DNA from 4 places in the Bacillus atrophaeus genome. Region 4 is predicted to be linked to each of the others. Evidence: predicted binding sites of a transcription regulator. Region 4 holds the regulator's gene; each other region holds the start of a gene.

Region 1 (5,665 bases), 310 kb from region 4:
TCGTATCTGTTATTTCCTTCTTTATCGGCATGCTGCTGCTTGGAAATATGACACCGGATACGGCAAGAGCGTGGCTCACTGTGTTTATGCTGATTTCGGGCTTTGGTGTGGGTTTCTCCTTCTCATTGCTCCCGGCAGCATCAATGAACAATCTCGATCCCCGTTATCGAGGAACGGCCAATTCAACGAATTCCTTCCTGAGATCGTTTGGCATGACACTTGGCGTAACGATATTCGGTACGATTCAAACGAACGTATTTTCAAACAAGCTGACAGACTCTTTCAGCGGCATGAAAGGCTCCGCAGGCGCGGCGGCCCAAAATATGGGCGACCCGCAGGAAATTTTCCAGGCCGGCACTCGGTCGCACATTCCTTCAGCCGTATTAAACCGGATTATTGAAGCAATGTCAGCCAGCATCACCTATGTATTTATGCTTGCACTCATCCCGATTGTGATCGCCGCTGTGACGGTTTTATTTATGGGAAAAGCAAGAGTAAAGACAACGCAGGAAATGGAGAAAAAAACGGGTTAATGAGAAAGCAGTACATGCGAAACGGCATGTACTGCTTTTTTTGCTAGACTCCTATTCTCGCAAGAACAAACGTCCATATACATATGATCAGCAGCAGAATCAGACTATAACCCACTGTTCGTTTAAACAGCTTAGATTCCTTCCCTGTCTGCCCGACCGCAGCTGCGGCGATGGCAATTGACTGCGGAGAAACGAGCTTCGCCATGACGCCTCCTGCTGTATTTGCGGCTAGAAGCAAGTCAGATCCTGTACCGATTTGTGCTCCGGTTACGACCTGCAAATGTCCGAATAAGGCATTGTTACTGACCACAGAACCGGTAATAAACACGCCGATCCAGCCGAGAACAGGGCTGACAAACGGGAACAGATCCCCTGTTTTGGCCAGCGCCAGACCGATTGAAGAGCTAAGTCCGGCGAAGTTCGCCAGATTGGCAAACCCCATCACAAAGCAAATTGTCAAGATTGGCACCCACAGTTCTTTCCCCGTCTCTTTCAGACAGGCCGCACTTTCTTTATATGAGCACTTTTTGCTGAACAGCCCGGTCACAATGACAGCCGCAAAGATAGCGGTACCCGTGGCGGACAGAATATCCAGCTTAAACACGGCATCAAGCGGTACGGCTGCCGGCGCAATGGGCGGCATTTTGATAATCTGCTGATGCAGAAAAGGCATCTTCAATAAAACAGTGGTTTGATATAACAAGCCGCCTTCTTTAAAAAGCGCTTGAAATGCAGGAAGACTCCAGACCGTAATCGCCGCCGTTAAAATGTAAAAAGGAGACCACGCCTTGGCAATTTCCGAAACGCTGTACGCCTTTTGTCCATGTGTTTCCTGAGCGCCCTCTTCCCGGTAAATGTGTTTCGGCTGCCATTTACGAAGAAACAAGGCAAGCCCTCCCATGCTGAATAAAGCGGCCGAAATATTCGCTAATTCCGGGCCTAAAACAGCCATGGTCAAGACCTGAACCGCGGTGTAAATTCCGCTGACAATGATCAGGGCGGGCCAGGTTTCTTTTATTCCTTTCATTCGATCCAATAAGAAGACTAGCAGAAACGGAATAAGAAATGAGATGATCGGAAGCGTCCAAATCAGTGTACGAGACAGCTCAAGAGCTGATAAATCACCGATCTGCGCACCTGTGATAACGGGAATGCCTATGGCGCCGAACGCTCCTGAGGCCGCATTGGCAATCAAACACAGCGCCGCCGCCTTTAATGGTTTAAAACCAAGCTCGACCAGAAGGGCTGCGCTGATGGCAATCGGAACGCCGAAGCCCGCTGCTCCTTCCAAAAACGCGTTAAAGCAAAAACCGATTAATAATAGCTGTAATCGCTGGTCGGGAGAAATTCCCGCAATGCTTGACCGAATAATAGTAAACTTTCCGGTTTTGACTGCAATTTTATACAGCCACACCGCCATCAAGACGATATATCCGATGGGCCACAGCCCGTTTCCGATTCCTAATATAACAGACGAAATTGCTTTCTCAACCGGCATATGAAAAGCAAGTACGGCGATGAGAAAACTGACAATCAGCGTAAGGCCCGCCGCAAGAATGCCTTTCATTTTAAAAACCGTTAAAGCCAACAGAAAAAAGAGAATGGGGGTGAGCGCCGCTAGTGCGCTCACATATTCATTACCAAACGGATCATACAATTGCTCCCACATTGACAATCAGCCCTTTTCTTAAAAAGTAGACGTTTACTTAGCGTTTTTATCTGTGAAATGGGGTTGTAAAATGTTTTTCAAAACAGTGGCGCTGTGCTGGAACTGTTCCTTTTCAACCGCGTTTAGGTTCAGCTCTGTAATGCTTGAAATTCCGCCGCGGTTCACAGTGGCCGGCACGCCGATATACACATCATCCGCTCCGTATTGTCCGTCCAAATGCGCGCTGACTGTTAAAATGCTATTTTCATTATGCAAAATCGCTTTTGTAATACGGGCAAGGCTCATTGCCACCCCATAGTTCGTGGCGCCTTTTTTTTCAATGATGTGATACGCCGCGTTTTTCACATCGTCAACAATTTGATCAAGATCTTCTTGTTTATACGTATCGTTTTTCGCCATCAATTCGTTCACTGGCACACCGGCGATATTGGCGTGGCTCCAAACAGGCAGCTCCGTATCTCCGTGTTCTCCGATAATATGCGCGTGTACATTGTGAGCCGCCGTGCCGAAATATTCACTGAGCATATAGCGGAATCTCGCAGAATCAAGAGTTGTGCCGCTTCCGATCACACGCTCTTTCGGTAGGCCGCTGAATTTCCATGTCGCATATGTCAAAATATCAACCGGATTTGTCGCAATGAGGAAAATTCCATCAAAGCCGCTCGCCATGACCTCACCGACAATTCCTTTGAAAATATTCAAGTTCTTTTCCACCAGTTCAAGACGTGTCTCACCCGGCTTCTGGTTCGCTCCTGCACAAATGCATACAATATCGGCATCTTTGCAATCGTCATAAGTTCCGTAAGATGTCTTGACCGGATGCGGAGCAAACGCCTTCCCGTGATTTAAATCCATGACATCGCCCATTGCTTTTTCTTTATTTAAATCAATGACCACAAGTTCATCTGTGATCCCTTGGTTAATTAACGCAAATGCATAACTGCTTCCAACAAAACCCGCTCCGATTAATGCAACTTTATTCACTCGTTCGTTCATCATTTATCATCATCCTCCAGCGTACATATCGTTGTTGTTTTTATATTGTGAAGTATTTCACATTTATATTGTGCAACATTTCACAAACTTTTGCAAGAGAAAAGTTTTGTCTGATTTATGACAAAAAAAACCGAAATCACAAATGATGATTTCGTCTTTACGATCTTTTATTTGATCTTTTAAATAATAGAATCACAATGATATATCTAATCAGGAAGAGAACGGCACCGCATAATAAGCATAACAATAGATATTTAAACCAGCCCGTAAAGGTATGCGGAAAGCCGATATGGTACATGGTGAACCATGTGATAATCAGCGCGGCAGCAATTGATTCGATCAGCTGCTCCTTCACCCTTTTTCTCTTTTTTTCTTCGGAGTCTATCTTCGGCAGCAGTACTCCCGCTATAAGCGCTCTGATACAGTAATAAAAGGTTATAATGAAAAAAACAGCTAAGCTCCCGGACCACTCTTTAAACGGCTCATCCAATAACAGCCCCCGGATGATCACATCCAGCAGCGTCAGCGCAAATCCAAGCTTTCCCACTTCAGCCCATATCCGATGTTCTTTTTCTTTCACTCTTTCAGTCTTTTCATTCAGGCTTGAGAACCGATTCCTCAGCTTATTCATTACTTTCCTCCCGCTTTCTTTGGTTACTCCTTATTAAGTATGACTTACATCTTACAACAGCTGAACGCCCGCCTGCAATAACGGACCCTTGAAAAAACCGCCGGCCGCGCCGGCGGGCTCTCTTTAAAACGGACCCCAGTTGATCATCACACCGATACAGATAAACACAAGCCCGATGACAAACCAAATCAGCGCAAGCGGCAGCATAAACCGAAGCCATTTCACATACGGAATGCCGCTGGCCGCAAGCACCGCCATAAGCACGCCGGAGGTCGGGTTCACACAGTTGACCACTCCTTCTCCAAGCATAACCGCTTCAACAGCCACCTGCCTTGTGATTCCCATCAAATCAGCAAGCGGCGCAAGAATCGGAATAAAGACGACAGCTTCCCCAGATCCCGAGGAAATCAAAAAATGCAGCAGCGCGCTGGCGATATACATGCCGATCGCGCCGGCCATCGGACTGTAGCCATCCAATACGGATGCCAAACTGTTCACAACCGTATCAAGCAGCTTGCCGTTTTCAAGGATAACGGAAATGCTCCGTGCCATTCCGACAATCAGTGCTCCGTAAACAAGGCCCTGACACCCGGTGATAAAGGTTTTTGCTATATCATTCGCAGCCAGACCGCCTATTAAGCCTGCCAGAACTGAGATAAATATAAAAGTAGCAGCCATTTGCGAATCAGACCAGCCAAGCTTCAGCGCGCCATACAAAAATCCGATCAGCGATAAAGACGCAATAGCCAAAATCAGTTTATGGCGAAGTGTAAAGGGAACGGGCTTGTCCTCCGCGTCTGAATCAGCCGCTTCTCCTCCAAGCCCGCTTGCCGGAAACCAATCACGGCCTAAAATGCTCGCATCCTTAGATTTTTTTAGTTTTTTCGTATATAGATAGATATAAATAATAGTGGACAGCAAAAAGCAGATGTAGATGATCACCCGCAGACCGATTCCTGAAAAAAGCGGCAGATCTGCGATGCTTTGCGACAAGCCAAGCGGTGAAGGGGATAAGATCGTCGCATTAAAGCCGGCGTAACAGCCAATATAGATAACGGCCGCACCTGCGACGGCATCCCATTTCAGCGAACGGGCCACAATCAGGCCGATCGGGATAAACCCGATGACTGAGTTCACCACAATACCCGTTGTTCCGAGAATTGAAAACAACGCGCCGACAATACAGATAAATAATAGCTGCTTCGTGCGAAACTTGCTGATGACGTTATGTATCAATCCATTAATCGCTCCGGTTTTCTCTAAAATCGCAATCGTTCCGCCAGTAAAGAGAATCAAAAAGATGATGGAAGCAGAGTTTGTCATTCCATCCTGAATGGATGTGAAAAAACTGACAAGACTGACTGGAGATTGTTCAATCGAATGGTAGCTTCCGGGGACCGCCGTCGTCACTTCTCCCTTTGTCACCCGGTCAAATTCTCCGGCCGGTACGACGTATGAAGCAATGGCACAAATGAAAGCAATGGTAAAGAGAAGGACGTAGGCATCGGGCATTTTAAATGTCGGGCGCTTCTTCTTTGTTACGGTTTCGGCTGTTGGTGCGCTCATGAGTGTTCATCCCCCTTTTTAGAATATATACACTATTCAGAAAAATGAATATATGTGCTATATTATATACAGACCATTTACCTGTTTCAATATAAAAAAAAGAAAAGAAATCAAAGTCTTATTTCTATCAAGGAGGTCATTTGGGCATGAAGAAGCTCTCAGAAAATATGAAAGAAACGATCATGGACATATTCGATCACCTCCATACCTACCCTGAAGTGAGCTGGAAGGAATACAAAACGACTGAATACCTCACAGCAAAATTAGAGG
Region 2 (5,665 bases), 1.1 Mb from region 4:
TCGGCTCCTGAAAAAATGTAATGAAGATGAAAGGACAAAGCCCCGGGCTTTGTCCTTTTTTGTTAATAAAACGTGTGATGTACTTCACAATCCTATTCACCGAGTTTTTGTATGATAAGATTATTGAATCATTGAAAGGGGCAAGCCGAATGATTAACCGTCAAAACATTCAATTATCGTTACAGTCATGCAGCTTGGTGGCAGGATTTATGGTTTGGGTTTTGATTTCTTCATTAATTTCTCAAATGTCATCTGATATTAATTTGAGCGCCGGCGACATTTCGCTGGTTACGGCCATACCTGTCATTCTGGGATCGCTTCTCCGCATTCCTTTGGGATATTACACGAACAGGTTTGGCGCGCGGATGACTTTTATGATCAGCTTTCTATTGCTTTTGTTTCCTGTTTTTTGGATCAGTATCGCAGATTCTGTGTTTGATTTGGCCGTGGGCGGTTTTTTCTTGGGGATTGGAGGAGCGGTTTTCTCCATTGGGGTGACATCTCTTCCGAAGTATTATCCTAAGGAAAAACACGGTTTTATAAACGGCATTTACGGCGCTGGAAATATCGGAACCGCCATCACAACGTTTGCAGCTCCTGTTGTTGCTCAATCTGTGGGGTGGAAGAGTACGGTGCAAATGTATATGGTCCTGCTGGCTTTATTTGCTTTGCTGCACTTTTTCCTGGGCGATCGAAACGAGAAAAAAGTCAAAGTTTCCGTAAAGGTTCAAATAAAAGCCGTTTACCGAAATCATCTGTTGTGGTTCTTAAGCCTTTTTTATTTTATAACATTTGGCGCGTTCGTTGCCTTTACCATTTATCTTCCTAATTTTCTTGTTCAGCACTTTGGTCTTAGTCCTGTGGATGCCGGGTTTAGAACGGCAGGTTTTATTGCTGTGTCCACGCTTCTCAGACCTGTTGGCGGATTTTTGGCAGATAAAGTGAGTCCGCTTAGAATGTTAATGTACGTCTTCGCGGGTCTGACATTATCGGGCATTATCTTGTCGTTCTCACCGAGTCTCGGCATTTACGCTTTTGGGGCGTTAACAGTTGCTGTCTGCTCAGGAATTGGAAACGGAACAGTTTTTAAATTGGTGCCTTTTTATTTCTCAAAACAAGCGGGAATTGCAAACGGTATTGTTTCCGCCATGGGGGGATTGGGAGGATTCTTTCCGCCGCTGATCCTGGCAAGCGTATTTCAAGCGACAGGACAATATGCAATCGGATTTATGGCGCTCTCGGAAGCTGCTTTAGCCAGCTTTGTTATTGTCATTTGGATGTATTGGCAGGAAAGGATGAAAACGCACACTGAGAGAAATGGGCACAGCGTAAACTAATGGGAAGCCGGCGTTTGGGGAATTCACGAGATTGTAAGTTTTTTTAAAATGATGCAAATCGATTCACGTTACAATAGAAATACACAACGTGACTATCTTCGAGGTGAGCTCATGAATTTTCTCTCTGTTCGAAAATCTGATAAGGATCTTCTCTCACAAGATCTGCATCAATTGCTGGAATCAATCAGTACAAAAAGAAAAATTGAAAAAAACACGTTTCTGTTTCAAGAAGGAATGGATGCAAAAGAGCTTTATCTGATTCAATCAGGACTCATTGAAATCGGCAAACTGACGTCTGACGGCAAGGATCTGACGCTTAGGATCTGCCAAAAAAATGATATTGTCGGGGAATTAACACTTTTTACAGAAGAACCGAGATATATGCTGAGTGCAAAAGTGTTAGCAGACGGTGAAGTGTTCGTCATCAATAAAAACAAACTGGAAAAGGAATTGGTTCAAAACGGTGCTTTGACATTTGAATTTATGAAATGGATGAGCACCCACCTGCGAAAAATCCAGTCCAAAATCCGTGACCTTCTTCTTCATGGAAAAAAAGGGGCGCTTTATTCCACACTCATTCGTTTGTCAAATAGCTATGGGGTGAAACGAAGCGACGGAATTCTTATAAACATTGCACTGACGAACCATGATTTGGCGAAGTTTTGTGCGGCTGCAAGAGAGAGTGTCAATCGCATGCTGGGTGATCTTCGTAAACAAGGAATCATTTCAATTGAGGAATCCGGAAAGATTGTTTTGCATCAGCGGGACTATTTAAGATGTGAAATTGAGTGCGAAAATTGCCCGCTGGATATTTGCAATATCGATTAATCAAGAAATAAACAAGGACTGCAAACTTCAGTCCTTGTTTTATCATGTTAAAAAAATACACATGACTGCGAAAAAGAAGCACGCGTTCACGATTTCAAGAATGCCGATCGTCTTAATAGATCGCTCCTTTCCGTGTAAGAACCATGCTCTCAAACTGCTTGGAATAAAAGCGAGAGCCCCCCAGCTTGCTCCGAGAGTTATAGAAAGAAAGGGAAGAAGCAGGTGATATCCCCATGAACAGTATGCAAATGTTTTGTTGTTTTTCTCCCGGATCATAGACTTCACATAAAAGGAACTTCCGATAAAAAATAAGCTGGATTGCGCGAAAATAAACCATGCCCAGCCGTCAAGGCTTCCCGCCCCCAGCCAGCAGCTGGCAAGTCCGCCTGTACTAAAGAACAAGACTCCCGCAATATCATTCAGAAGCGCTCTTTCGTTTTTGCGGCGGGCATAATAGACATGAACGAGGAACAGCGGAAACAAAGAAAAGCCGAGCCAGATGAACGCAGGCTTATGGAGGACAACGGCAATGATAGAGCAGCAAGCTGCAATGCCGTAATAAAAAATCCATTTTTGATAGTCTTTTGTTTTTTTCTTTTTCACCGCCAAGGTAATGGGGTAAACGGTCAAATAGAGAAATAGCCAGCCCGTAAATAGCGGAATATGCCATAAAACGGGACCTCCCTTCACCATACCGAGGCAAAACGGAATCAACAGCATAGCCCATGCACCGTGCTGCTTCGGAATGAGCACCTTCATTGAAACACTCCTTTCTGTTTCATTATAAAAGCAATCATTCTTCCGATAAGTGACATTTATCATAATTTCTGTGAATTACATCACTGCTGTATTGATTCAATCAAGATACACTAAAGCTATCCTTATCACAGGAGGCTTTCCTATGAATCAGTGTGACTATTTATTATTTCTGAAACATCTTCCAATGTTTAATCAAGTATCTCTGCCCATTGTCGAAACATTGCTGAATAACGGAAAGTTCATCCGTTGCTCATCTGATCAGTCTCCATCTTTTTTGCATTCACAATCAGTTTATATTGTATTAAAAGGCAGCATTCATTTTATTGACAGCAGACTGCCTGAAGGATCGCGCGCCATTGCATTTTGGAAAAAAGGTGATGTGTTCCCCATTGATCAAAATGGCGAGCTGCTTTTATCTCCTTTCATTTCAGTCAAAACATCTGAAGACACACTCGTGTTGGAAATTCCTTTTTACAAATTTAAAAAAATAATGACCTATCATCCGCAGCTGCAGACGAATTTTCTGGTCATGCTTCAGGAAAATCTCTTTTTTTCCTACCAGTTATTTTTGCGTTATCTGCACACATCTCAGGATGAAAACGTCACTCCCGATTCCTAACCAGGAACCGGGTTTTTTTGAATCCTGAATGTGAAACATTTGTGAAATAAGGGGTGTATGTGACAAAGTTCACAAGGAACGATGCTGCCTCTGTATATAGTGAAATGAGAATCACCTGACTCAAAGGAGTGAAGCATCGATGAAAAAGAAGAAAATGAGTCCGCTGTTCAGGAGACTAAACTATTTCTCTCCTATTGAGCATCATTCTAATAAACATAGTCAAACAACATACGAAGATCGCGATTGGGAGAATGTATATAGAAACAGATGGCAGTATGATAAAGTTGTCCGCTCCACCCACGGAGTCAACTGCACGGGATCTTGCAGCTGGAATATTTATGTGAAAAACGGCATCGTCACGTGGGAAGGGCAAAATTTGAATTATCCTTCAACCGGCCCTGATATGCCTGACTTCGAGCCAAGGGGCTGTCCCCGCGGGGCAAGTTTTTCCTGGTATATCTACAGCCCGCTGCGTGTCAAATATCCATACGTTCGCGGTGTGCTGATTACTATGTGGCGGGAAGCATTGCAAACACACAAAAATCCATTGGAAGCATGGAAATCTATCGTTGAGCATCCGGAAAAAGCGAAGTCCTATAAACAGGCGAGAGGAAAAGGCGGTTTTGTGCGCGCTGAGTGGCCGGAGGTGCTGAAACTGATTTCTGCTTCTCTATTATATACAGTCATGAAATACGGCTCTGACCGCAACGTCGGATTTTCTCCGATTCCCGCCATGTCAATGATCAGCCACGCGTCAGGCTCGCGGTTTATGTCTTTAATAGGCGGTCCTATGCTGAGTTTTTATGATTGGTATGCGGATCTTCCTCCAGCGTCTCCGCAAATCTGGGGAGACCAGACAGACGTGCCGGAAAGCAGTGACTGGTACAATTCGGGCTATATCATCACATGGGGCTCCAATGTCCCGTTAACAAGGACGCCTGATGCGCACTTTTTGGCAGAAGCCCGCTATAAAGGAGCAAAAGTCATCTCAATCAGTCCGGATTTTGCGGAATCGTCAAAATTTGCGGATGACTGGCTGAGCATCCGACAGGGAACAGACGGCGCGCTTGCGATGGCAATGGGGCATGTCATCCTGCAAGAATTTTACGTGAATCAAGAAACAGAGCGATTCATCGATTATGCGAAGCAATACACAGATTTCCCGTTCTTTGTCACCTTGTCAAAAGAAGATGGCGCTTATACAGCCGGACGTTTTCTCCATGCGAAGGACATCGGACGGCAAACAGAGCATGATCAGTGGAAGCCTGCTGTGTGGAATGAACGTACAAGCACATTTGCGATACCGCAAGGAACAATGGGATCACGATGGGACGGCCAAAAGAAATGGAATCTGCACATGGCAGATGAAGATACAGGGGAACAAATTGAACCGAGGCTGTCAGTGCTCGGAATAGAAGACGAAATCGGCACAGTTCGAATCCCGTATTTCTCAAATGAGGGAAACAGAGTGCTTGAGCGCGATCTTCCCATTAAGAAACTAAACCTGAATAATGAAGACGTATATGTCACAACTGTTTTTGATTTAATTCTGGCAAACTATGGCGTCAATCGGGGAATCGGGCAGAAATCAGCCGCCTCGTTTGATGATGCTGAGCCGTTTACACCCGCCTGGCAAGAACAGGTGACAGGGATCAAAAGGGAGATGGTTGTTAAAATTGCCAGAGAATTTGCCCAAAATGCGATCGATACAGATGGACGGTCAATGATTATCGTAGGGGCGGGAATTAACCATTGGTTCAACTCTGACACGATTTACCGGGCGGTTTTAAATCTTGTTTTATTAGTCGGCGCCCAAGGTGTAAACGGGGGCGGATGGGCTCACTATGTGGGGCAGGAAAAGCTTCGGCCAGCTGAAGGCTGGCAGACGATTGCCAATGCAAAGGACTGGGAGGGGGCGCCAAAGCTGCAAAACGGCACATCATTCTTCTACTTTGCGACAGACCAGTGGCGCTACGAGGATCAGCCGATCAGTGACTTGGCTTCTCCGATCGCAGCATCCTCCCGCTACAAGCATCACGCCGACTACAATGTGCTGGCGGCAAGATTAGGGTGGCTCCCGTCTTACCCGACGTTTAATAAAAACGGAATTGATCTTCACAAG
Region 3 (5,665 bases), 690 kb from region 4:
CGATCAAAAGAAGCTGAACCGCGGCTCTTATCGTCGCGATGATCATATCTTTTTCCACACCGGCTTTAAATGATTTGGATAAAAATAAAGCGATCAGAACAAAGATCATTGTCAATGAGAGAGAAAGGTAATCCATCACCGGGTGCCTCCCTTCAAAAATTCTCTGGCCGCCTCATGCTTTGGATCAGTAAAAAAGACCCCGCTTTCAGCAGTTTCCAGCACCCGGCCATCGGCCATAAACCAGATTGTATCAGCAACCCTTTTTGCCTGTTCAATGTTATGGGTCACCCACATGACCGTCAGTTTTTTTTCTTTGTGCAATCTGATGATCAGCTCTTCAATCTCTAGGGCCGAAACTGGGTCTAAGGCGGATGTGATCTCATCTAATAATAAAATAGAAGAGGGGTTCGAAAGCGTTCTTGCCAAAGATAGCTTTTGCCGCTGACCGCCTGATAAATCCCGCGCGCTGCGATCTAACAATTCGTCAGAAAGCCCTGTGAGGCGCGCAAGCTCTTCTGGGGTATAGAGCTGTTTTTGATGCAGTTTTGCGGCCAGAGACAGGTTGTCCCTTACGGTTCCGTCTAGAACGGGCGCGGATTGGAAAGCAAGGCTGACTGTTCTTCTAAGTTCACTGATGTTCCAGTCTCTGACCTCCTTCCCATGTATGTACACTTCGCCTTCATCAGGCGTTTTCATTAAATTGCATATCGACAGCAGCGTGCTTTTTCCTGAGCCGGACGGGCCTAAGACCATGACAAAATCGCCTTGCTTCACTTCTCCCGTTATGCCTTGTAAGACCTCAAAGGATGCCCCGTTTTGTTCATAGCTTTTTGTAACTGAAGTAAAGGAAATGGCAGATGTGCCGCTGTTCATAGATGTTTCTTTCATTGATTCATCACCTTTTTTGAGCCTTTCCGTAAAAAAGAAAAGCGAGAATATACATAAATATAACGTGAATTCAGCACTTGTAAAGAGGAGGGAAAGCAGAAATCCGGAGAACACTGTGATATGTTCTCCGGATTGAATATCATCCTATCAGATAGATTGTGCTTTCTCTTTGGCAGCAGCTTTGGGAATTCTTTGCCTGGAGGCGAAGGTGTGTAAAATCATTCCCGTAATGATGAATAACAAGCCTGAAAATGATAGGAGAGATGGGAATGCACCTGATAATAAAATCATTTCGCCAAGCAAGGCAAAAATCACTTCGCCAGATTGTGTCGCTTCAACCGCGGCGAGCTTTTGCGGATGATTCCTTACCATGTCAGTCGCCCAAAAAAATAATACTGTCGCAACAATGCCCGAACTGATGGCGACGATAAAAGATTGAACCGTCTGTCCCATGCTTGGCAGACCGTCAGACCACCAACCGTAAGCAGCTAACAGAAGCCAGAACGGAAGGCTTGCCAATGTCATGCCAAGCACCCTTTGAAATGTATCAAGCTTCCCTCCATATTTGACGAGCATTTTTCGATTTCCAAGCGGATAAGCAAAAGCTGCGATGACAACAGGCAATACACTGAAAAGCAGCATCTTGGCAGATAGAGATTCCGCATGCTGAAGCTGGATGATCCCCGCCCCGAGAAGAATGATAAAAGACGTCATCAGGGCAGCGAGCGGAATCTTTTGCCGCACAAGCTGCGGACCGCCCGGAAGGTCCTTTGTTTCATAAAAGAAAGGGGATAAAAGCACACCGGCCACAATGGTAATCTGCCATGTCCCGGCTACCAGCCATCCCGGTCCGAATGCAGCGGCAAAAGTTATCGGAGCGTAAAAAAGCACAAAGCCTACAAAACTCCACTTGAGCCAAAACAACGGGTGTTTGCGCATTTCTTTTAAAAGAGGCGTTAATTTCCCCCTCATCATGACGATGAATAATAAAAACGGAACCATAAAAATAAAGCGTAAAGAAGCGCTCCAATACCAGCTTCCCCCGGAAAGCTCCATCGCTCTGTTCAAAACAAAAGTAACAGCAAAGAAAAGTGAAGCCAATATTCCTACTAATATCGCTTTCATAATATCCCTCATTTTGGCATGATATTTTTTATACTATACTATCCGCAGAGTCTTATCGCAATAAGTTGTCAGAAAGTTATCGTGTTTTGAGAGGTTTTAGAAGTGGAATGAAAAAAACAGGAGGCGATTAAATGAAAACAGACACATTTTTTCTGCAAGACGGCGGTAGCATTCCGAATCATCCGGCCCTTCCGCTCGTTATTTACAAAGAAGCTTTAAAAGGCCGGCTGGAGCAGGCGGAGCAAATCGTAAACCAAAACCACTGGACAAACAGCTGGGCAGGGGGCGTATTTCAACAGCACCATTACCACAGCAATACCCACGAAGTGCTTGTGGTCATAAAAGGAAGCGCCACCATTCAATTCGGCGGGGAAGAAGGAGTCAGCATCAGCGTGCAGGAGGGGGATGCGGCGGTGATTCCCGCAGGAACGGGGCATAAGAATATAGACTCAAGCTCAGATTTTACTGTTATCGGGGCTTACCCGGACGGCCGGCAGTACGATCTGAAGACAGGAAAACCGGGAGAGCGCACAGAAGCGATAGAAAGAATCAAACGAGTGCCGCTTCCAGACCGAGATCCAATAACGGGAAAAAGAGAGCCGCTCCTTGATATTTGGCAGAAGGCTTAAATTTATTTTTTGTAAATATATAGTATTTTAGAAACGTTATAACTCAAGCTCCATATAAATTAATTTCATAAACGAAACAATTCACGTTCAAATTTTGTTCAAAAAGTGTTATCATATAGAAGTAAATATAAATTGGGTTTTTTAAGTTTGCTATTTTCAGAGGGGAAAAGGGATTTTGACTTATTCAATTGTTTTTAGGAGATAAAAATAATACTGAATATGGCAAAGTGAAAAACTGGGTAGGAAACATTTATTTTTGCAGATGATTGTGCATAAATTCACAATCCTTCTTCTCATGCCCTGAAAGGCGTGGGATTGAGAGTGTACTGCCCTTTCCAAAAAAAATCAGCACATCGCTTATAGTAAAGGAGAATCGGATATGCCAGAAACAATCGATCAAACAAATGTATCTGTTAGCCAAGGTCAACAAGATTTAATTGATCAGCTGTTAAAACCAGAAGTTCAAGAATCATTGACTGCATTAGTAGACCAGCTTCCAAAACTGACTGAGTTGGTGAACATTTTGACGAAGTCATATGATTTCGCACAGTCAGTTGCGACTGATGAAGTATTGAAGAGCGACACAGTGGGTGCGCTTACAGAAATTCTTGAGCCTGTAAAAGAAACGGCTAAAGAAGTAGCTGCAACAGCAATTGAAGCAAAAGACCGCGCGGATGAAAGCAATGAAGTCATCGGACTTTTCGGTTTGCTCAGAATGCTGAAAGACCCTCAGGCTCAGAAGCTGTTCCGCTTCGCTCAAAGCTACTTGCAGGTCATGTCTGAACGCGAAAACCAAAAATAATATACGTAGATTAATTTGAATAAAGGACGGAGGATTTACGATGTCAAAACATATTGTCATTTTAGGCGCTGGCTACGGCGGTGTCCTATCTGCTTTAACAGTTCGCAAACATTACAGTAAAGATGAAGCGCGAGTAACAGTGGTTAACAAATACCCGACTCATCAAATCATTACGGAATTACACCGTCTGGCAGCAGGCAACGTTTCTGAAAAAGCGATTGCTATGCCGTTAGAGAAGCTTTTAAAAGGAAAAGATATCGATCTTAAAATCGCAGCTGTAAACTCTTTCTCTGTTGATAAAAAAGAAGTGGCTCTTTCAGACGGTTCTTCATTAACGTATGATGCGCTTGTTGTAGGACTTGGAAGCGTAACAGCTTACTTCGGCATCCCAGGACTTCAAGAAAACAGCATGGTGCTTAAATCAGCTGAAGATGCGAACAAGATTTACAAGCATGTTGAAGACCGTGTGCGCGAGTATGCGAAAACAAAAAATGAAGCTGACGCAACGATCCTTATCGGCGGCGGCGGGTTAACTGGTGTTGAACTTGTCGGTGAACTTGCTGACATCATGCCGAATCTTGCGAAAAGCTACGGCGTAGACCCTAACGAAATTAAGCTGAAATTGGTTGAAGCAGGTCCGAAAATCCTTCCTGTGCTTCCTGACGACTTAATCGAACGCGCGACTGCAAGTCTTGAAAAACGAGGCGTTGAGTTCTTAACAGGTCTTCCTGTTACAAATGTGGAAGGAAACGTTGTTGACCTGAAAGACGGCCAAAAAATCGTGACAAACACATTTGTTTGGACTGGCGGCGTACAAGGAAATCCATTAGTGGGCGAATCTGGCCTTGAAGTGAATCGCGGACGCGCTACTGTTAATGATTTCCTTCAATCTACTTCTCACGAAGATGTATTTGTTGCCGGAGACAGCGCGGTTTACTTTGCGCCGGACGGCCGTCCATACCCGCCGACAGCGCAAATTGCTTGGCAAATGGGTGAGCTTATCGGTTACAACCTGTATGCTTACTTAGAAAACAAAACGTTAGAAACGTTCAAGCCGGTAAACTCCGGTACACTTGCAAGTCTTGGCCGCAAAGACGCGGTTGCGATCATTGGAGCAAACGCTACGCCTCTTAAAGGTATGCCTGCTTCCTTGATGAAAGAAGCAAGTAATGTACGTTATTTAACACATATTAAAGGTCTTTTCAGCTTGGCTTACTAAGTCTTACAAGCTGTCTGTAGACATTGCCGAAAAGCGCCCTTTCTGGGACGCTTGGAGGTAATGTCTTTTTTTATTTTTAGGCTGTGTTAAATGTTAATGTTGATTATTAGATAAAAATAAAGGAACCCACCTAATGGTTCCCAATCCTGTTCAACTAACCTTACTTTAAAAGGAATATACAGATTTTAACTTTCTGCCGATAAAATTAGCAGGTACAGGCATTAGTTCTAATTCTCTTGCCCAAACAGAAAGTTGACCGATATGGTGAATTTCGTGGGCAATTATATGATGTAATATTTCATTTTTAGTGTATTCATTTTCATCCCAGGGAACCGTTACAAATCCATCGTGTATTTCATGTGTATTAGTCTTTAAAAATTCAACTATTTCATATCGCAATGTATTTGAGAGAGTTATAACCCTCGCAAGAGTCTTATCATCATCAAAATTAAATACCACATCTTCTTTACCCTGAATACCACGAAGCCAACTATATTCAACGTCGATAATGTGAAAAAGAGTGTATAAAATACTGCCTACTCCACCTATGCGGTCTTTTAACAACTCTTCTGTTGTTAGTTGATTGCACCAGTGAAACCATTCGTCTCTAACCTGCCAGTTATACTCAAAAAAATTTATCATTATAAGCACTCCAATATTAAATTATTTATCCAATTAGACTATTATCTCTAAAACTACACACTACATTTTCCAAATCGGACAACGTGTTCGGATGCACAATGAGGACACTCAAAACCTTCTTTGAAACGAGTTTCTCTCATTTCGTTGATTAGACGACCGCCAAAAGACGATGAAGGTTCAACATAGCGTTTTACCCATGGGTATGTGATAGTTTGTCTATGTGGCTTAATAAATTGCTCAACCTTACACCCAGAATGTTCGTTCTTATAATGATTATACCAAGAATTTAGATGTCAACATTGTATGGTGAAAAGTAATTATGCCAATAGCGTTTTTAGGTTCCAAAAATGAGAGCGTTAA
Region 4 (5,665 bases):
CTACTTCAGCTACAAGCTTTGCACCCATGTTTTCAAACGCGTCTTCAAGCTCGATTTCTTTCGCGATTGTTACACCATCATTTGTGATTAACGGAGAACCAAATTTTTTCTCAAGAACCACGTTGCGTCCTTTTGGTCCTAAAGTTACTTTCACCGCATCAGCAAGTGCATCTACTCCGCGCAGCATTGCGCGGCGTGCTTCTTCACTAAATTTAATATCTTTTGCCATGTCACGAAACCTCCTCAAGTTTTTAAAAATTTATTTTCAAATCTGTTTTATCCGATAACAGCTAAAATGTCGCTTTCACGTAAAATTAAGTATTCAGTACCTTCGTATTTCACTTCAGTACCTGCGTATTTTGAGAAGATAATGCGGTCGCCTTCTTTTACTTCTAAAGCAACGCGCTCTCCGCTTTCCAACACGCGACCTGAACCGGCAGCCACAATTTTGCCTTCTTGAGGCTTTTCTTTTGCAGAATCCGGTAAAACGATTCCGCTGGCAGTTTTTTCTTCAGATTCTACGAGTTCAATGACAACGCGATCACCTAATGGCTTTAACAATGTAATAACCTCCTCAATAGTATGAATATGTAATTTTAGCACTCAACTCTAAAGAGTGCTAACACAATTCTTATAATAAAGAATCTCACTTCCAATTTCAAGTGATAAGAATAAAAAATTTTCACGCTTACATTATTCTTTCCGTGTCTCCTGCCGCCTCGCTTTTTTACCGTTAGTCGAGTTGTGTTACAATAGCTATAGATGAGTTGATCTTATTGGATAAAGGAGTACATACCATTTGAAAAAACAGTATTGGTTTATTATTTTGACATATGTCCTCATGCAGTTTTCAGTCATCATCGGCGTCCCTTTATTATATAAAGCAGGATTCGGAGGCGGACAAGTAACCGATGAAAACTTGATTCAGGCTCAGGGTTTGTGGTCTGTCATCAGTTTTGTCATCGGCCTGGTCATTGTTCTTCTTATTTTAAGAACAGCTCCGAAACGTACGCTCCATAATGAAAAAAAGGCTCCGATCGGCATTTCCATCATGTGGGCGATTATCGGTATTTTCCTCGCCCTTATTTCTCAGATGATTGCCGGATCTATAGAATACTATGTCTTGGGAATCGGCAGAGAATCAGAAAATACCGAAGCCATCCTGAAAATCATCCAGTCAGTTCCGCTGATGATTGCCGTTTCTTCCATCATCGGTCCAATTTTAGAAGAAATCATTTTTAGGAAAATCATTTTCGGCGTCCTGTATGAAAAAACAAATTTCTTTATTGCCGGCCTGATCAGTTCGATTATTTTCGGCATTGTGCATGCTGATTTGAAACACATTCTATTATATACAGCGATGGGCTTTACCTTCGCATTTCTATATGCACGCACAAAGCGGATTATCGTACCGATTTTTGCCCATATAATGATGAATACATTCGTGGTTTTGATGCAGCTTGAACCTGTTCAAAAATACCTTGAGCAGCAGAGCGCGCAAATGCAATTAATTATTGGAGGATTATTTTTATGAGGAACCCAGTGACTTGGGGATTGATATATTTTGCCGTCGGCGTCATTTTCACTTACCTCGCCGCAAGCTCACCAGGCAGCATGTGGTCTTTTTATTCCATTTTGCTGATGGTCTTCGCCGCTTACAATATAAGCATTTCTTTTAAAATGTTTGCTTTTTCGCTTAAGTTGAAGAAAGATCAGAAATAATGAAAAGCCAGTCCCTTTAAAAATAGGACTGGCTTTTTTTATGTCTTAAGAAGATACATCCTTATCAGATTCCGCCATGTTTTTCTGCGACTTCCGATAAGCGGTCCTCGATATAAAAATGCTGATTTCATACAGGATCAAGAGCGGAACGGTTACCATCATATGAGACAAAAGCTCCGGCGGCGTAATCAGCGCGGCAATGACAAGCAGCGTGAAATACGCGTATTTGCGGATTTTCGCCAAAAACATCGGTGTAACAATCCCCAGCCTTGTCAGAAACATCAGAATGACCGGCATTTGAAACAGCAGGCCAAACGGAATCGTCAGCTGCAGGAGAAAATGAAAATATTCATTAATTCCTATCACTTGATTCACATCTAAATCATTAGAAATCCGCTTCATAAAATCAACAACAAAAGGAAACAAAATATAATAGGAAAATGACACGCCTGCTAAAAACAGCATAATGGCGATCGGGATATACCCAAGCGTAACTTTGCGCTCTTTTTCATACAACCCCGGACTTACAAAAGCCCAAAGCTGAAAAAGAATGATTGGCGAGGTCAGGACAAGACCGATGATAAACGCGAACTGCATAAACACGTACAGCGGGTCTGTCAGATTAAACGCATTCAGTGTAAGCTCTTTCGCTTCATCAGTCCCTTGCAGATAAACGATAGCAGGCTTCGCTAAAAAAAAGCCTGCGATAAAGAAGACGACAAAAGAAATCGCCACGATAAGCAACCGTCTTCGAAGTTCAGTGATATGCTCTATAAGCGACATTTGATTAACTTTCATAAGGGTCATCCTATCTTACTGATCTTCTTTTTTCTTCTCCTCTTCATCACTCGCTAAACCTTTAGTAGCATTTTTGAATTCACGAAGTGTGTCTCCGGCTGCTTTTCCCAGTTCAGGCAGTTTCTTAGGGCCAAAGATAATCAACGCTACAATTGCAATAACGGCAAGGCTTCCAGGACCGATCGGCATATTTTGGGCTCCCCCTTTCCTTTTATTCGATTTCTTCTATTACCGAGTAGTGCTTCAAAAAATAAACCAGTGACTGAAGTTCGACAGCTAAATCTATATGATGAATTCGAATGTGTTCCGGCACATTCAAACGAGCCGGCGTAAAGTTAAGGATTCCCTTCACTCCAAGGGCGATCAATCGGTCTGTAATAGATTGGGCGGCGACCGCCGGGACAGTGAGAATCGCAACGGGCACGTCCTTAATATGGACCTCAAGATCATCTAAATTATAAACGGGAACTCCACCTACCTCAGTTCCTATTTTACTCTGATTTATATCAAAAGCCATTGAAATTTTTGTATTATTATTTTTTGTGAAATTATAGTGGAGAAATGCTGTTCCTAAATTTCCGACACCGATTAAGATGACATTTGTCGTTTCATCCTGATCAAGTGTTTTTCTGAAAAACGACAACAAATAATCCACATTATATCCATATCCTTTTTTGCCCAGCGCCCCAAAATAGGAAAAGTCCCTGCGGATCGTGGCGGAATCTACTTTTACGGCATCACTCAGCTCAGCAGACGAAACGCGCTGCTTTCCTGATGCATGCAGATTCTTTAAAAAGCGATAATAAAGCGGCAGCCGTTTTGCTGTCGCCTGCGGAATTTTTGATTGATCCTTATTCATTTTTGGTCCTCCAAATCGTACTCGGATGTTTCTCTTTTAAAATCACCGTTTTTCCCGCCTGTTTTTTCTAACAAGCAGGTAGGACCGATGACCATGCCCTTATCTAGAGCCTTGCACATGTCATAAACGGTAAGGGCGGACACAGAAGCAGAAGTTAGCGCTTCCATTTCCACACCTGTACTCCCTTTCGTTTTGACACTTGCTTGTATATGAAGAATGGCTTCTGATTCCTTGTTTTCCCACCCAAAAGAGATATCAACTCCGCTCAGCGAGAGGGGATGGCACATCGGAATAATAGATGAAGTTTGCTTCGCCGCCATAATTCCGGCAACCTGTGCAACGGCAAGCACGTCTCCTTTGCCGATGTCATGACTTTTTATTTTTTCGTACACTTCATTTTTCATTTGTACGCTTGAAACTGCAATCGCAGTACGAACAGTTGAAGATTTTTCGCTTATATCAACCATCTGGGCTCTGCCCTGTTCATTAAAATGAGAAAATCCATTCATATTAAACTCTCCTTAAGAAGATCATACACTATTTTCTTCTCTATGTCTTATTCAACAATAATCTTCCAGTTCCGATGTATTGTTTGCTGACTGCTGATTGATAAGCTACACTTAACTTATTATAACAGAGGTGAAATAACATGATGATCTTACAAGTTAATCAGCTATCCAAGTCTTTTGGAGCTGATACTATTTTAACCAATATAAAGCTGGAAGTCAGATCCCGGGATCGAATTGCCATCGTAGGCAGAAACGGAGCCGGAAAATCGACTCTCCTTAAAATTATCGCAGGTCAGCTGTCATATGAAAAGGGCGAAATCGTGAAACCTAAAGATTTATCCATGGGTTATCTTGCGCAGCACACAAGCCTGGATTCTCAGCTTACCATAAAAGAGGAATTGCTGACGGTATTTGATTTCCTAAAAGAGATGGAAACAGAAATGCGTCTCATTGAAGAAAAAATGGCGACCGCTGAAGCAAATGACCTTGAAGCTCTGATGAAAACCTATGACAGGCTTCAGCAGGACTTTAAAGACAAAGGCGGCTATCAATATGAAGCAGACGTAAGATCTGTGCTGCACGGGCTCGGCTTTAGCCATTTTGACGATACCGCACAAGTACAGAGTCTCAGCGGCGGGCAAAAGACAAGACTTGCATTGGGGAAGCTGCTGTTAACACAGCCCGATTTGCTTATCCTGGATGAACCGACCAACCACCTCGATATTGATACGCTGACGTGGCTTGAACACTACTTACAGGGCTATAAAGGCGCCATCCTTATCGTTTCCCATGACCGCTACTTTCTTGATAAAGTGGTCAATCAAGTGTACGAGGTCTCACGCTCAGAAAGCAAAAAATATCACGGCAACTACAGTGCCTATTTAGAACAAAAAGCCGAGCAGTATGAAAAGGATCTGAAAATGTTCGAAAAACAGCAAGGTGAAATCGCCAAGCTGCAAGACTTTGTGGACCGGAACCTGGCCAGAGCTTCTACAACAAAACGAGCACAAAGCAGACGGAAGCAGCTTGAACGGATGGACGTCATGTCTAGGCCGTTAGGTGACGAAAAAACAGCCGCTTTCCGTTTCGAAATAACAAAGCAAAGCGGAAATGACGTCTTACGTGCCCAAGACCTCACCATCAGCTATAAGGACCAGCCGGCGCTCCTCACCGGACTGACGTTCAGCATCACAAGAGGAGAAAGCGCCGCACTTGTCGGCCCGAATGGAATCGGAAAATCAACCTTATTAAAAACATTGATCAAAACACTTGAGCCGGATAAAGGAACGATTTCCTACGGGTCAAATGTCAGTATCGGTTACTACGATCAGGAACAGGCCAAATTGACATCATCTAAACGCGTACTGGACGAGCTATGGGACGAATATCCGGAGCTTGCAGAGAAAGAGATTCGAACATGCCTTGGGAATTTCTTATTCTCAGGAGATGATGTCCTGAAACCAGTCCATTCACTAAGCGGCGGTGAAAAAGCCAGAGTCGCATTGGCAAAGCTGATGCTTCAAAAGGCCAATTTTCTTATTCTTGATGAACCGACGAACCATCTTGATTTAGATAGCAAAGAAGTACTTGAGAATGCACTGATCGACTATCCGGGCACTCTTTTATTTGTCTCTCACGATCGTTATTTTATAAACCGAATCGCAACAAGAGTATTTGAACTGTCCAGAAACAATGTTGAAGAGTTCCTTGGAGACTATGACTACTATACCGAGAAAAAAACACAGCAGCGCCAACTAGAAGAATTAGAGCAGCAGAC

Evidence for each region. Region 4 encodes Rex, which represses fermentation and respiration genes when NADH is low (regulators of the CRP and FNR family bind a similar motif). Its sites were predicted from a motif close to TTGTGAAATATTTCACAA; they were not measured.
Region 1: AAHT65_RS08640 (L-lactate dehydrogenase) is a predicted target of Rex. The motif match lies at 3,244-3,261, and genes of this name have one in related genera.
Region 2: AAHT65_RS04515 (nitrate reductase subunit alpha) is a predicted target of Rex. The motif match lies at 3,601-3,618, and genes of this name have one in related genera.
Region 3: AAHT65_RS13460 (DUF1641 domain-containing protein) is a predicted target of Rex. The motif match lies at 2,909-2,926, and genes of this name have one in related genera.

What each region holds. Positions count from the first base shown of each region.
Region 1 covers NZ_CP154443.1:1,657,429-1,663,093, reverse strand. The annotation lists gene AAHT65_RS08650 (MDR family MFS transporter) at 1-533, shown strand, start outside; gene AAHT65_RS08645 (L-lactate permease) at 577-2,202, opposite strand; gene AAHT65_RS08640 (L-lactate dehydrogenase) at 2,236-3,201, opposite strand; gene AAHT65_RS08635 (DUF6773 family protein) at 3,356-3,829, opposite strand; gene AAHT65_RS08630 (YfcC family protein) at 3,953-5,395, opposite strand; gene AAHT65_RS08625 (M20 peptidase aminoacylase family protein) at 5,542-5,665, shown strand, end outside.
Region 2 covers NZ_CP154443.1:873,919-879,583, reverse strand. The annotation lists gene argS (arginine--tRNA ligase) at 1-21, shown strand, start outside; gene AAHT65_RS04535 (nitrate/nitrite transporter) at 150-1,337, shown strand; gene AAHT65_RS04530 (Crp/Fnr family transcriptional regulator) at 1,449-2,165, shown strand; gene AAHT65_RS04525 (YwiC-like family protein) at 2,208-2,924, opposite strand; gene AAHT65_RS04520 (Crp/Fnr family transcriptional regulator) at 3,067-3,543, shown strand; gene AAHT65_RS04515 (nitrate reductase subunit alpha) at 3,683-5,665, shown strand, end outside.
Region 3 covers NZ_CP154443.1:2,653,763-2,659,427, forward strand. The annotation lists gene AAHT65_RS13440 (ABC transporter permease) at 1-136, opposite strand, end outside; gene AAHT65_RS13445 (phosphate ABC transporter ATP-binding protein) at 136-888, opposite strand; gene AAHT65_RS13450 (multidrug resistance efflux transporter family protein) at 1,036-2,013, opposite strand; gene AAHT65_RS13455 (cupin domain-containing protein) at 2,145-2,642, shown strand; gene AAHT65_RS13460 (DUF1641 domain-containing protein) at 3,022-3,444, shown strand; gene AAHT65_RS13465 (NAD(P)/FAD-dependent oxidoreductase) at 3,485-4,663, shown strand; gene AAHT65_RS13470 (DinB family protein) at 4,829-5,305, opposite strand; partial or broken gene AAHT65_RS13475 (IS1595 family transposase) at 5,371-5,558, opposite strand.
Region 4 covers NZ_CP154443.1:1,967,981-1,973,645, reverse strand. The annotation lists gene groL (chaperonin GroEL) at 1-229, opposite strand, end outside; gene groES (co-chaperone GroES) at 277-561, opposite strand; gene AAHT65_RS10155 (CPBP family intramembrane glutamic endopeptidase) at 800-1,534, shown strand; gene AAHT65_RS10150 (YdiK family protein) at 1,531-1,722, shown strand; gene tatC (twin-arginine translocase subunit TatC) at 1,768-2,529, opposite strand; gene tatAY (sec-independent protein translocase protein TatAY) at 2,536-2,709, opposite strand; gene AAHT65_RS10135 (redox-sensing transcriptional repressor Rex) at 2,732-3,379, opposite strand; gene moaC (cyclic pyranopterin monophosphate synthase MoaC) at 3,376-3,888, opposite strand; gene AAHT65_RS10125 (ABC-F family ATP-binding cassette domain-containing protein) at 4,029-5,665, shown strand, end outside.